One region of the Shigella dysenteriae genome, then DNA from elsewhere that is predicted to be linked to it. Evidence: predicted binding sites of a transcription regulator. Region 1 holds the regulator's gene; the other holds the start of a gene.
The links. The regulator CRP, encoded in region 1, controls carbon source genes, mostly activating them, when cyclic AMP is high. The targets are predictions, from matches to a motif close to ATGTGANNNNNNTCACAT.
Positions count from the first base shown of each region.

Region 2: mlc (sugar metabolism global transcriptional regulator Mlc) is a predicted target of CRP. The motif match lies at 3,305-3,322, and genes of this name have one in related genera.

Region 1 covers NZ_CP055055.1:4,367,640-4,375,149, reverse strand. The annotation lists gene HUZ68_RS20995 (putative adenosine monophosphate-protein transferase Fic) at 1-263, shown strand, start outside; gene pabA (aminodeoxychorismate synthase component 2) at 295-858, shown strand; gene argD (bifunctional acetylornithine/succinyldiaminopimelate transaminase) at 944-2,164, shown strand; gene HUZ68_RS20980 (YccS/YhfK family putative transporter) at 2,231-4,321, opposite strand; gene crp (cAMP-activated global transcriptional regulator CRP) at 4,372-5,004, opposite strand; gene HUZ68_RS20970 (OsmC family protein) at 5,306-5,710, shown strand; gene HUZ68_RS20965 (phosphoribulokinase) at 5,765-6,634, opposite strand; gene HUZ68_RS20960 (YheU family protein) at 6,688-6,906, opposite strand; gene HUZ68_RS20955 (hydrolase) at 6,900-7,510, opposite strand, start outside.
Region 2 covers NZ_CP055055.1:2,443,850-2,451,359, forward strand. The annotation lists gene clcB (voltage-gated ClC-type chloride channel ClcB) at 1-1,223, shown strand, start outside; gene bioD (dethiobiotin synthase) at 1,176-1,871, opposite strand; gene mlc (sugar metabolism global transcriptional regulator Mlc) at 1,996-3,216, opposite strand; gene HUZ68_RS11665 (LysR family transcriptional regulator) at 3,351-4,244, opposite strand; gene HUZ68_RS11670 (MFS transporter) at 4,351-5,604, shown strand; gene HUZ68_RS25135 (KPN_01571 family protein) at 5,653-5,772, opposite strand; gene asr (acid resistance repetitive basic protein Asr) at 6,028-6,336, shown strand; gene ydgU (small membrane protein YdgU) at 6,429-6,512, shown strand; gene HUZ68_RS11685 (trypsin-like serine peptidase) at 6,612-7,433, shown strand; gene mdtI (multidrug/spermidine efflux SMR transporter subunit MdtI) at 7,472-7,510, opposite strand, start outside.

The DNA.
Region 1 (7,510 bases):
GCCTGGAGAAAGCGAAGTTCGTCGAGCGGCTGGCGCATTACTATTGTGAAATCAACGTGCTGCATCCCTTCCGGGTGGGAAGTGGTCTGGCACAGCGGATCTTCTTCGAGCAACTGGCGATTCATGCCGGATATCAACTGAGCTGGCAGGGTATCGAAAAAGAGGCCTGGAATCAGGCAAATCAGAGTGGGGCAATGGGGGATCTCACCGCACTGCAGATGATATTTAGCAAAGTGGTAAGCGAAGCCGGGGAATCTGAGTAAAATAGCGCGGTTCTTTCGTACCGGAGCCGCCATGATCCTGCTTGTTGATAACTACGATTCTTTTACCTGGAACCTCTACCAGTACTTTTGTGAACTGGGGGCGGATGTGCTGGTTAAGCGCAACGATGCGTTGACGCTGGCGGATATCGACGCCCTGAAACCGCAAAAAATTGTCATCTCACCCGGCCCCTGTACGCCAGATGAAGCCGGGATCTCCCTTGACGTTATTCGTCACTATGCCGGGCGCTTGCCGATTCTTGGCGTCTGCCTCGGTCATCAGGCAATGGCGCAGGCATTTGGCGGCAAAGTTGTGCGCGCCGCAAAGGTCATGCACGGCAAAACCTCGCCGATTACACATAACGGTGAGGGCGTATTTCGGGGGCTGGCAAATCCACTTACCGTGACACGCTATCATTCGCTGGTGGTGGAACCTGGCTCATTACCAGCATGCTTTGACGTGACGGCCTGGAGCGAAACCCGCGAGATTATGGGGATTCGCCATCGCCAGTGGGATCTGGAAGGTGTGCAGTTCCATCCAGAAAGTATTCTTAGCGAACAAGGACATCAACTGCTGGCTAATTTCCTGCATCGCTGATTTCTGATTGCCATTCAATGATTTTTTATGCATATTTTGTGATTATAATTTCACATTTATTTATGCGTAACAGGGTGATCATGAGATGGCAATTGAACAAACAGCAATTACACGCGCGACTTTCGATGAAGTGATCCTGCCGATTTATGCTCCGGCAGAGTTCATTCCGGTAAAAGGTCAGGGCAGCCGAATCTGGGATCAGCAAGGCAAGGAGTATGTCGATTTCGCGGGTGGCATTGCAGTTACGGCGTTGGGCCATTGCCATCCTGCGCTGGTGAACGCGTTAAAAACCCAGGGCGAAACTCTGTGGCATATCAGTAACGTTTTCACCAATGAACCGGCGCTGCGTCTTGGGCGCAAACTGATTGAGGCGACGTTTGCCGAACGCGTGGTGTTTATGAACTCCGGCACGGAAGCTAACGAAACCGCCTTTAAACTGGCACGCCATTACGCCTGTGTGCGTCATAGTCCGTTCAAAACCAAAATTATTGCCTTCCATAACGCTTTTCATGGTCGCTCGCTGTTTACCGTCTCGGTGGGCGGGCAGCCAAAATATTCCGACGGCTTTGGGCCAAAACCGGCAGACATCATCCACGTTCCTTTTAACGATCTCCACGCAGTGAAAGCGGTGATGGATGATCACACCTGTGCGGTGGTGGTTGAGCCGATCCAGGGCGAGGGCGGTGTGACGGCAGCGACGCCAGAGTTTTTGCAGGGCTTGCGCGAGCTGTGCGATCAACATCAGGCATTATTGGTGTTTGATGAAGTACAGTGCGGGATGGGGCGGACCGGCGATTTGTTTGCTTACATGCACTACGGCGTGACGCCGGATATTCTGACCTCTGCGAAAGCGTTAGGCGGCGGCTTCCCGATTAGCGCCATGCTGACCACGGCAGAAATTGCTTCTGCATTTCATCCTGGTTCTCACGGTTCCACCTACGGCGGTAATCCTCTGTCCTGTGCAGTAGCGGGCGCGGCGTTTGATATCATCAATACCCCTGAAGTGCTGGAAGGCATTCAGGCGAAACGCCAGCGTTTTGTTGACCATCTGCAGAAGATCGATCAGCAGTACGATGTGTTTAGCGATATTCGCGGTATGGGGCTGTTGATTGGCGCGGAGCTTAAGCCACAGTTCAAAGGTCGGGCGCGTGATTTCCTGTATGCGGGCGCAGGGGCTGGCGTAATGGTGCTGAATGCCGGACCGGATGTGATGCGTTTTGCACCGTCGCTGGTGGTGGAAGATGCGGATATCGATGAAGGGATGCAACGTTTCGCCCACGCGGTGGCGAAGGTGGTTGGGGCGTAAATACGAAGCATCAGGCAAAAGATGTCGGATGCGGCGTGAATGCCTTATCCGATGGTTTAGCCTGCATTACGCCTTCGAATCCCGCAACTTGCGACTCAGCCAAATCCCGTGATGCGGTCGCTGACGCCATGCCATCGACGAAATGGTGTGCATGGTGTTCAGATGACCAATAACCCGCTGTAAATGCTGCTCCAGCGTACCTGCCGCGCCTTCGTGCGGCTGCATCTCCGGCGCATCCATGATATTGGCATCGCCAGAACTACCCGGTTCGTCATACTCCAGTCGCTGCTGACAACGCTGAATGGCGATTTCACAAGACTGTAAATACTCTTGTGCCAGTTCAGGTGGCAATGCCCGGTGTTCCCGCGCCAGCGTGGTCATGGCATTAATATGCTCAACAATAAACTGGCTGTGCGTTACCCACAGTTTCATATCTGCCAGATAATGGCTGTTGAACGCTGGTTCCTGCATCGCCTGATTCAATGAGTTATACAGAGTGTTATGTGCCTGATTTACCCGCATTCGCTGCCAGGCCAGTGGCGTAGGTTGCGGATCCTCGCTCAGAATCAAGCGAATCGCTTCCTGATAGGCTTCTAAAGCGTCATGGGCGTTTTTACGCAATAACCCGCTCTGCCACTGCGGCCACAGCCAGACGGTACCACCGAAAGCAATTAAACAACCAATAATGGTATCGATAAGACGCGGAAGGATGTACTGCTCACCGTTCAGCCACAACAGTTGCAGGGTATACACTGCGGTAATAGTAAAACCGACCGTCGCCCAGCCGTAGTTTTTGCGCAATATCAGGTAGCTGGCAAGGGTGGTAATCAGCATCAAGGTCAGGGTGTAACCTTCGGGAATTTTAAAGTGCAGCGCCACGCCCGCAATGATTAACCCGACCACGGTTCCCACGGAGCGATTCACAATCCTCAGACGGGTTGCACCATAGCCATTTTGCGTCACCAGCAATACCGTCATCAGGATCCAGTACGACTTCGGCAGATGCAGCGCGGTGCCCATCAGGCTGGCAACGCTTAACATCACACTGAGTCGTCCGGCATTGCGTAGCGCCGGAGACTTTAGTGACAGATAACTTTTCAGCGCCGGAAGTAACGGCATTCGCCGCTGTTTATCGGCCAGTAAGTCACGGGCATAGAGCGGTTTTTGGGTGCGCAGCACGCGGGCGATGCGGCTGAAATGCCAGTAGCAGAATTGCCCAACCGGATTATCCGGATGCTGGCGGGCGATTTTTTCCAGTGCGCCAATTTGCTTTTCCATCGTAAAACGCGTTGGCAGGCGATGGTAAAGAATGTCATCAGCCAGCACGCGCAGGCGAGCGGCGACGGTTTGCGCATTCCAGCGGATAACTTCTTCCGCATGGCTACGCTCGACCAGCTTTTGCACCTCTTCCGGCTGATGCAAACTGACCGAAATATGTTCCTGTAAATCCAGCGCCTCCTGGAAAATACGCAGCATCCGCTTGTAATCAGTATTATTTTGCGCGGAAAGCATATGCATTTGCTGATAGCACTGGGTAATTAGATCGACCGCTTTTTGCTGGCGCACCAGCAGCGGCGGCAGCGCTTTTTCAGGGTCGGTGTGCTGGGTAAGCAGGCTGTATTTGGCTTCACAATAATCTGCCAGTTCACGGTACAGCAGACTTAGTGACTCGCGCAGCGGTTGTTCGCGCCAGATCCAGAACCAAAACCAGTTAAACAATCCGTACCAGAGAGTGCCCAACGCATAGATGAGCAACGGTTCCCAGACCGGCATGTATCCCGCCAGACTGAGGGTAAAAATGGCTGCCAGCAGCGATGCGGGAAGCAATTTTGCGTGCAATGGCCCCAACTCAGCAGTGACGCCAAGTACCAGCGTTAATCCGGTCAGCAAAAAGGGCAGGGGAACATCTTTTGCCAGTAGCAGCTGTGTCAGTAAGCTACAGGTGGCAAACAGCGACGCACCAATGATTAAGCGTTTGAAAAAACGTTTATGAGGCGTATCAAGGCCCGCAATATTGCAACAGGCAGGAACGAGAGAGAAGAGCAGACCGAATCGTAATTCGCCAAGCATTAACCCAACGGCCACGGGCAAACATAGCACCAGCGTTTGTCGAAGTGCATAGTTGATATCGGGGTGATAAATCAGTCTGCGCCACATCGGGGGAAACAAAATGGCGCGCTACCAGGTAACGCGCCACTCCGACGGGATTAACGAGTGCCGTATACGACGATGGTTTTACCGTGTGCGGAGATCAGGTTCTGATCTTCAAGCATCTTCAGAATGCGTCCCACGGTTTCACGAGAACAGCCGACAATCTGACCGATTTCCTGACGGGTAATTTTGATTTGCATACCGTCCGGGTGAGTCATAGCGTCTGGTTGTTTTGCCAGATTCAGCAGAGTCTGTGCAATGCGGCCCGTCACGTCGAGGAACGCCAGGTTGCCTACTTTCTCTGAAGTGACTTGCAGACGACGCGCCATCTGTGCAGACAGACGCATCAGAATGTCCGGGTTTACCTGAATCAATTGGCGAAATTTTTTGTACGAAATTTCAGCCACTTCACAGGCGGTTTTCGCACGTACCCATGCGCTACGTTCCTGGCCCTCTTCAAACAGGCCCAGTTCGCCAATAAAATCACCCTGATTCAGATAGGAGAGGATCATTTCTTTACCCTCTTCGTCTTTGATCAGCACTGCCACAGAGCCTTTAACGATGTAGTACAGCGTTTCCGCTTTTTCACCCTGGTGAATAAGCGTGCTCTTGGATGGGTACTTATGAATGTGGCAATGAGACAAGAACCATTCGAGAGTCGGGTCTGTTTGCGGTTTGCCAAGCACCATGCGCGGTTATCCTCTGTTATAAGCTTTCTCCAGAGCCAGATAACGCCGCTGTCTCTGGATTGCCGAAATATGCTTCCCGCTACCTGGGAAGGGGCTATCAACTGTACTGCACGGTAATGTGACGTCCTTTGCATACATGCAGTACATCAATGTATTACTGTAGCATCCTGACTGTTTTAGCATAGCTTTCGCTTTGTGTCTCCTGGTGTCTCGCTTCAGCATGACCCAGGTCGCCTTCCGTTGCGCGATTTGGTTAGTACGCGTACTCTGTCAGGAAAATTGACGCAGTGGAGTAGCAAAAATGCAAGCGCGAGTGAAGTGGGTCGAAGGGTTAACTTTTCTGGGCGAATCCGCCTCTGGTCATCAGATTTTAATGGACGGCAACTCAGGCGATAAAGCACCAAGTCCGATGGAAATGGTGTTGATGGCGGCGGGTGGTTGCAGTGCCATCGATGTGGTTTCGATCCTGCAAAAAGGGCGTCAGGATGTGGTCGATTGTGAAGTAAAATTGACCTCTGAACGCCGCGAAGAGGCACCACGCCTGTTTACGCACATTAATCTACATTTTATCGTCACCGGTCGCGACCTGAAAGACGCAGCGGTTGCGCGTGCGGTTGATCTCTCTGCCGAGAAATATTGTTCAGTGGCGTTGATGCTGGAAAAAGCGGTGAATATTACTCACTCGTATGAAGTGGTTGCCGCGTGATTTAACTATCCCGTTGTGAAGCCGGATAGTATTTTATCCGGCGTAATAGCAGAGTTACTCGATTTTCTTTCCTTCCATCAATCGTTGCACCAGCGGCAGCATAATTAATTCCATTGCCAGACCCATTTTGCCGCCGGGCACCACTAACGTATTGATGTGGGAAATGAATGAGCCTTGCAACATCGCCAGCAGCCAGGGGAAATCGATCCCTTCCAGATTACGAAAATGGATCACCACAAAGCTTTCATCCAGCGACGGGATACCTTTTGCCGCGAACGGGTTTGAAGTGTCGACGGTGGGAACGCGCTGGAAGTTAAGATGGGTGCGGGAAAACTGCGGTGTGATGTAGTTGATATAGTCTTCCATTGAACGCACTACTGAGTCCATCACTGCTTCTCGTGAGTGCCCGCGCTCGCTGGTGTCGCGGATCAGTTTTTGAATCCACTCAAGGTTAACGATAGGCACCACGCCGACCAGTAAGTCCACATGCTGCGCAACGTTATGCTGTGGCGTGACTACGCCGCCGTGTAAACCTTCATAAAACAGTACATCAGTGGGTTCTGGTAAAGGTTGCCAGGGGGTGAATGTTCCCGGTACCTGATTCCAGGGTACGGCTTCATCGTAGGTATGCAGATATTTGCGAGATTTCCCTTTGCCGCTCTGACCGTATTCAATGAAGGTTTGTTCCAGCAGGCCGAAGTCGTTCGCTTCGGGGCCGAAGTAGCTGATATGCCGCCCGGCGTCGCGCGCTTTGCGGATCGCCATGTCCATTTCCGGGCGGGTGTAACGGTGAAAACTGTCGCCTTCCACCTCGGCTGCATGCAGATTTAACTGGGCGAATATTTTACGAAACGCGAGGCTGGTGGTGGTGGTCCCCGCGCCGCTGGATCCTGTTACCGCAATGACCGGATGTTTGGCAGACATAGTAACTCCATGACTTAGCTATCATTATTATCTCGTCCGCCGACGGTTGCAGGTTATTCGCGAAACTGACTGCGCGGCATGATATTGACCGTTTCGTGCAGCTCTGACCATACCAGCACCGCTTCTCCGCACTGTAGCTGGCGTTTGACGTCGGCGACTTTCTGTTCAAGTGTACGCTCATGTTCACCATAATCGGTGCCTTCACGTAACACAAAGCTTTCAATTAAATTTTCCAGCGTTTCGGGGGAGAGGTCTTGCCACGGAATCAACATGATTTCGCCTCCAGATACGTTGTTAACCAGTCAGGAATGCGTGACTCCAGCCACATTTGCGGATGAAGTAATGTACCGCCAATAAAGCCAACATGACCGCCATGTTCAGTCAGTTGATACTCCACCTGCGGGGGGAGACTTTCCGGTTTCGGGATCACCTGATGATCCATAAACGGATCGTCTTTAGCGTGAATAATCAGCGTCGGTTTGGCGATCCGGTTCAGCATCGGCATGGCGCTACACTGACGATAATAGTCGATAGCGTCAGCGTAGCCGTGAATCCTGGCGGTGATGAGATCGTCAAATTCACGGATGCGACGTACCGATTTTAATTGCGCGAGATTTATCGGCAGCGTTCCGGGGTAGGCAGCCAGCTTGCGTGCGGCATTGGCTTTTAACAGGTTCAGCAAGTAACGCTGATAAACGCGGGAAAAGCCCTTTTCCATATGATAGCTACAGGCTTCCAGCATAAACGGCGCAGAGACAATCACCGCCGCATCAACCGGGAGATCATTGCCTTCCTTTGCCAGCAAACAGGCCAGCATATTACCGCCGAGCGAATAGCCGACGGCAGCCGTTGGCGCATGACCAAATTCGCGTTGCA
Region 2 (7,510 bases), 1.9 Mb from region 1:
GTATTCTCGCGGCCTTTGCCGTTGCCGGGTTTCGTCATGCGATGCTGCTACTGGAGTGGTTGTTCCTCAATAATGACTCCGGCAGTCTGGTCAATGCAGCGACAAATCTTTCCCCCTGGCGACGGCTGCTAACTCCGGCGCTCGGCGGACTGGCGGCGGGTTTGTTGTTGATGGGCTGGCAGAAATTTACCCAGCAACGCCCTCATGCGCCGACCGATTACATGGAAGCGTTGCAAACCGATGGTCAGTTTGATTACGCAGCAAGCCTGGTTAAATCGCTTGCCTCTCTGCTGGTAGTAACCAGCGGCAGTGCAATTGGTCGCGAAGGTGCGATGATTCTTTTAGCTGCCCTTGCCGCCTCCTGTTTTGCCCAACGTTTTACGCCACGCCAGGAGAGGAAATTATGGATCGCCTGTGGGGCCGCGGCGGGAATGGCTGCGGCCTATCGTGCCCCGCTTGCTGGCAGTTTATTTATAGCCGAAGTGCTGTTTGGCACTATGATGTTGGCCTCTCTCGGCCCGGTGATTATTTCCGCCGTCGTGGCATTGCTGGTTAGCAATCTGATTAATCATAGCAACGCGTTACTCTACAGCGTACAACTCTCAGTGACGGTTCAGGCTCGTGACTATGCGCTGATTATCAGTACAGGTGTGCTGGCAGGTCTGTGCGGACCACTGTTGTTAACGTTAATGAACGCCTGTCATCGTGGATTTGTGAGTCTCAAACTTGCGCCGCCCTGGCAACTGGCACTAGGCGGGTTGATCGTGGGTCTGCTTTCCCTGTTCACACCTGCAGTGTGGGGCAACGGCTATAGCACCGTACAATCCTTTTTAACCGCCCCGCCACTGTTAATGATCATTGCCGGGATCTTCCTTTGTAAACTGTGTGCCGTGCTGGCGAGTAGCGGTTCCGGCGCACCCGGTGGTGTCTTTACACCGACGCTATTTATCGGTCTTGCCATTGGCATGTTGTATGGTCGTAGCCTGGGATTATGGTTCCCTGATGGCGAAGAAATTACGCTTTTACTCGGATTGACCGGGATGGCGACACTGTTGGCGGCAACCACGCACGCGCCGATTATGTCGACGTTGATGATATGTGAAATGACCGGGGAGTATCAGCTACTCCCCGGTTTATTGATTGCCTGCGTAATTGCGTCGGTAATCTCGCGGACGTTACACCGTGACTCTATCTACCGCCAGCACACTGCGCAGCATAGCTAAGCGGATGTATTGCCCCAGTTCACGCTGTTCGGCGCGCGGCAGATAAGGCAGTTCACCAATGAGCGGTGCCGGAAGTTTTTTACCGAGCACATCAATGATTTCCGCATAATGCGCAAGTCCTGGGTTGATTCGGTTAGCCACCCAGCCAATGAGCGGCAGCCCGTCGTTGGCAATCGCCTGAGCTGTTAGCAGTGCATGGTTAATGCAACCTTCCTGAATACCGACAACCATCAACACCGGCAGTTGTTCCTGCACCACCCATTCAGAGAGTGGACGCAAATCATTCATCAGACTGCGCCAGCCGCCAGTCCCTTCTACCACGACATGATCGACTTTATCGGTCAGGTTTGCCAGGCCGTTTGAAATGAGGGTGTAATTGATTGGGCAACTGTGCGCCACGCTACTTTCTTCTTCGCTTAATGCGATAGGATTAACTGCTTCATAAGGCAGTTCGATGGTTGAAACACTCTGCAACACCAGGGCATCTTTATTACGCAGCCCTTCGGGTGTCTCTTTGCTCCCCTTCGCTACGGGTTTATATCCCGCAACCGTTTTTCCCTGGGAGGCTAACGCTTGTAGCAATGCGCGGGAAACCACCGTTTTCCCTACAGAAGTGTCTGTACCGGTAATAAAGAAACGCTTCAGCATCACTAACTCCACCGTTATGCTTCACAAATATAAACCAGGAAAATAATTAACCTTGAAAGTCTAAGTTATGCTTTCCTGGCCCAAATTGAGATAGCGCAAATTTTGGTAGAACAGTTAAAAAATGTTAACCCTGCAACAGACGAATCAACAAAGAACCGTTATACATCGCGTCTTTTACCAGCGCAGCGCCTGCCATCGTACCCTGGTTAGAAAACTGAGTACTCTCAACGCTAATGTGCTGACTATACGCAGGAAGGGCCTGCTGACGGATGCTGTCTGAGATGACCGGGAAGAGGATATCTGCCGCTTTACTTAACGGTGAGCCAATCAGTATTTTTTGTGGGTTAAATAAATTCACCATGATGGCAAGAATGCGCCCTACATGCGCGCCCACCCCGGTAATGATGTCTTTTGCCAGCAGATCGCCGCGCAATGCCGCCTGACACAATGAGTCCACGGTTAACGGTTGCCCATGTAACATCGAGCTCATGGATTGATTGAGACGCAGCTGTGCCAGCTCAAGAATACTGTCCACACTGGCGATGGTTTCGAGGCAGCCGTGGTTCCCGCAATAACAGCGTTTACCATATGGGTCTACCTGTGTGTGACCTATTTCCACGAGGCTACTGCTGCCTGCGTGTAGCAGATGACCATCGGTAATGACGCCCGCCCCCACGTTGTGATCGATAACCACCTGAATCACATCGCGCGCCCCGCGTGAGGCACCAAACAAGGCCTCTGCCATCGTCCATGCGCTGATATCATGCTGTATATAAACCGGAACGCCGGTATGCTGCTCCAGAGCCTCGCCGAGCGGCATCTCTTTTACATCCTCGTAGAACGGCATGCGATGTACAATGCCATTTTCCGTATCAATAATTCCCGGCAGGGTTATGGCAATCGAAGTTAGACGCTCAAGTTTTTTCTGGTGGCGGATAAAAAACTGATCGATATGGGAAATGATACGATCCAGCAATGGCGAGTCATCTTTTAACGCCAGTTCCTGCGACTCTTCCACCACCAGTTTGCTGCTCAGATCGCGCAGAGCAAGGAAAATCTCCCCGCGACTAATGCGCAGAGAAAGATAGTGCCAGGCTTCAGTTTCAACCACCAGCCCCACCGCCGGACGGCCACGGTTCCCCGCTTCTTTGATTTCCAGCTCTTGCACCAGGTGTGCTTCGAGCATCTCACGGACAATTTTAGTGATACTGGCAGGAGCCAGCTGCGCCAGACGGGAAAGATCGATACGCGAGACTGGACCAAGCTGATCAATCAGGCGATAAACCGCGCCCGCGTTGGTCTGCTTTATTTGATCAATGTGCCCAGGCTGGTTTTCAGCAACCACCGCATACTCCCTATATTTTCGCGCTCCGAAATAATCTGTAGGCTATGGTGAAGCACTTCAATACGTGTCGTCAAATTTTTACTTAGGCATGTGATTAACAGCACATTTTTCGGGCTTTTTCGCTGAAATTTCCCTCACCTGAGAGCATTCAGCAGATGAATACGAAAGTTACGCGCAGCTGGACTTTGTTCATGATGTTTCGGCCAGACCAACCACATTTCAGAAACCGCATCCTCTTCAGCAATCGGCACCCAGCGCATTTCGTTGAGCTGAACACGTTTAAATGACGCAGGCAAAATTGAAACACCCAGACCGGCGGAAACCAGACCGATGATGGTCATTGCCTCGCCCACCTCCTGAGTGATGACGGGCGTCAAATGGTAACGTCGCATCAGCCCGAGAATATCGTCATACAGCCCTGTCCCGACGTGCGGATCAAAAAAGACAAAGGGTTCTTTCGCCAGTTCAGCCAGCGTTACATTCGGGTTATTTGCCAGGGGATGATCGTGCGGGATCATCGCCATAAGCGGTTCATGGACGATGACTGCGTGTTCAAGCGTCTCCGGTAACGCTGTGTTACGCAGCAATCCCATATCCAGCGTTCCTTCAATGAGCGGAGCGATTTGCTCGCGAGTGTTCATTTCGCGGGTTTGTAAATGGACATCGGGATAATCTCGGCGAAACAGCGATAACGTATCGGACACCGCCCGAATAAAAGGAGCCGACGAAGTAAAACCAATGCGCAACTCCCCCGCTTCACCCTGATGCAGTCTTTCAGCGCGAGCGGCAGCGTCATCCACCATAGACAGGATTTGCCGACTATCTGCAAGAAACTGTTTTCCTGCTGCCGTCAGCAATACACTGCGATTGGTTCGTGCCAGCAGTCGGGCACCAATTTGTTGCTCCAGCGCCTGAATCTGCTGACTTAGCGGCGGTTGCGAAATATTCAGGCGGGCAGCGGCGCGCCCGAAATGCAGCTCTTCCGCAACAGCAACAAAGTAACGCAGATGACGAAGTTCAATATTCATATTTAAAACATCTTATTTGAGATTATTAATATATTAGACAGAACAATTCGATTTTCCTAACCTATGTATAAGCCTGATCCACAGGCATATTTAGCAAGGATTTCAAGTGAGCCGTACTACAACTGTTGATGGCGCTCCGGCAAGCGACACTGACAAGCAAAGCATTTCTCAGCCAAATCAATTTATTAAACGCGGTACGCCGCAATTTATGCGCGTCACCCTGGCGCTGTTCTCTGCCGGACTGGCAACATTTGCACTTCTCTATTGTGTGCAGCCTATCCTTCCGGTGCTTTCGCAGGAGTTTGGCTTAACGCCCGCGAACAGTAGTATTTCACTGTCCATTTCCACGGCGATGTTGGCTATTGGTTTGCTGTTTACTGGCCCCCTATCCGATGCCATTGGTCGCAAACCAGTGATGGTAACGGCGCTACTATTGGCCTCCATTTGTACGTTACTTTCGACAATGATGACCAGCTGGCACGGCATTTTGATTATGCGCGCCTTGATTGGGCTTTCGTTAAGTGGCGTGGCAGCTGTTGGCATGACTTATCTTAGCGAGGAAATCCACCCCAGTTTCGTGGCCTTTTCGATGGGGTTGTATATCAGCGGCAACTCAATTGGCGGCATGAGCGGACGCTTAATTAGTGGTGTCTTCACGGACTTTTTCAACTGGCGAATTGCTCTGGCGGCAATCGGTTGTTTCGCGCTAGCCTCGGCGTTGATGTTCTGGAAAATCCTCCCGGAATCACGCCATTTTCGCCCGACTTCGCTGCGACCTAAGTCGTTGTTTATCAACTTTCGTCTGCACTGGCGTGACCGGGGATTACCGTTATTGTTCGCAGAAGGCTTTTTGCTGATGGGGTCGTTCGTCACGCTGTTTAATTACATCGGCTATCGGTTGATGCTCTCCCCCTGGCATGTCAGTCAGGCCGTGGTTGGCTTATTATCGCTGGCTTATTTGACCGGTACATGGAGCTCACCCAAAGCCGGAACCATGACCACCCGCTATGGGCGTGGTCCAGTGATGTTGTTTTCGACGGGGGTTATGCTGTTTGGTTTACTGATGACCTTATTCAGCTCGCTGTGGCTGATCTTTGCCGGAATGTTACTCTTCTCAGCAGGATTCTTCGCAGCCCACTCAGTTGCCAGCAGCTGGATCGGCCCCCGCGCAAAACGCGCTAAAGGCCAGGCCTCCTCGCTGTATCTGTTCAGTTACTATCTGGGGTCGAGTATTGCCGGGACGCTGGGTGGTGTTTTCTGGCATAACTATGGCTGGAACGGCGTCGGCGCATTTATTGCTCTGATGCTGGTCATTGCTCTGCTGGTCGGGACGCGTTTGCATCGTCGTCTGCACGCCTGAAAAATAAGTCCGGACTGCGGTAAATACCCGTCCGGACTTATTGCCTGCTCAAACCAACGTTAATAGCCATCCTAAAATAGACGAAGCGCCAGCCAATTCCCGCAGCGCATCTAGCGTCATCAGGATTATAAGTACCCAAATAAACGGATTCATTTTGCTGTGTGTCATTTATTACTGATGCGCAGTTATTCTACCGCTTTGTAAGTAGTAAAATAGTTAACCCGATCAAGACTACTATTATTGGTAGCTAAATTTCCCTTAAGTCACAATACGTTATTATCAATGCTGTAATTTATTCAGCGTTTGTACATATCGTTACACGCTGAAACCAACCACTCACGGAAGTCTGCCATTCCCAGGGATATAGTTATTTCAACGGCCCCGCAGTGGGGTTAAATGAAAAAACAAATTGAGGGTATGACAATGAAAAAAGTATTAGCTCTGGTTGTTGCCGCTGCTATGGGTCTGTCTTCTGCCGCCTTTGCTGCAGAGACTGCGATCACACCTGCTCCGACTGCGACGACCACCAAAGCAGCGCCGGCGAAAACTACACATCATAAAAAACAGCATAAAGCAGCACCTGCCCAGAAAGCGCAGGCGGCTAAAAAGCATCATAAAAATACGAAAGCTGAACAGAAAGCCCCTGAACAAAAAGCGCAGGCAGCGAAGAAACACGCCGGGAAACACAGCCATCAGCAACCGGCAAAACCTGCTGCACAACCCGCAGCGTAAGTTTTCAACAGTAATGCTGGCGCGCCCCCTCGCGCCTGAAAATTACGGTGCTAAGCGGGTAACGTTTAGCACCGCCTTTAGCGGAGGGTAGTATGGTGGGCCGTTATCGCTTTGAGTTCATTCTTATCATCCTTATTTTATGCGCACTGATTGCCGCCCGTTTTTATCTTTCCTGACTGTAGTTATCTGATTTTACTCCCACTTTCATCCCGTCCCGTCTATAGTATTTATGAGGGTTTGCTTTTAATAATCATAATTACCCACCAGAGTGTGATATGCGTACAACCATTGCTGTAGTGTTGGGTGCAATTAGTTTGACGTCTGCTTTTGTGTTTGCAGATAAACCAGACGTTGCCAAATCGGCAAACGATGAGGTCAGCACCCTGTTTTTTGGTCATGATGATCGTGTGCCAGTGAATGACACGACCCAATTACCGTGGGATGCGGTTGGGCAACTGGAAACGGCCAGCGGCAATTTATGTACGGCGACGCTGATTGCACCCAATCTGGCATTAACGGCAGGACACTGTTTATTGACACCTCCAAAGGGTAAAGCCGATAAAGCAGTGGCGCTGCGTTTTGTGTCAAATAAAGGTCTTTGGCGCTATGACATACACGACATAGAAGGCCGCGTTGATCCGACACTGGGAAAGCGGTTAAAAGCAGATGGGGATGGTTGGATTGTACCTCCCGCAGCCGCGCCGTGGGACTTCGGATTGATTGTGCTACGTAATCCCCCTTCTGGCATTACGCCGTTGCCGTTATTTGAGGGAGATAAAGCCGCGCTTACCGCCGCATTAAAAGCGGCAGGTCGTAAAGTGACTCAGGCAGGATACCCTGAAGATCATCTCGATACGTTGTACAGTCATCAAAACTGTGAAGTGACTGGCTGGGCGCAAACGTCGGTGATGTCACATCAGTGCGATACCTTGCCGGGTGACAGCGGTTCGCCTCTGATGTTGCATACCGATGACGGCTGGCAATTAATTGGGGTGCAAAGTTCGGCTCCTGCCGCGAAAGATCGCTGGCGCGCCGATAACCGGGCCATTTCTGTTACCGGTTTTCGCGACAAGCTGGATCAACTGTCGCAAAAATAATGTTCAAACGCTGCCCGACAGCGCGGGCAGCGTCTTCATCAGGCAAGTTTCACCATGATCATTCCAGCCAACAGCAA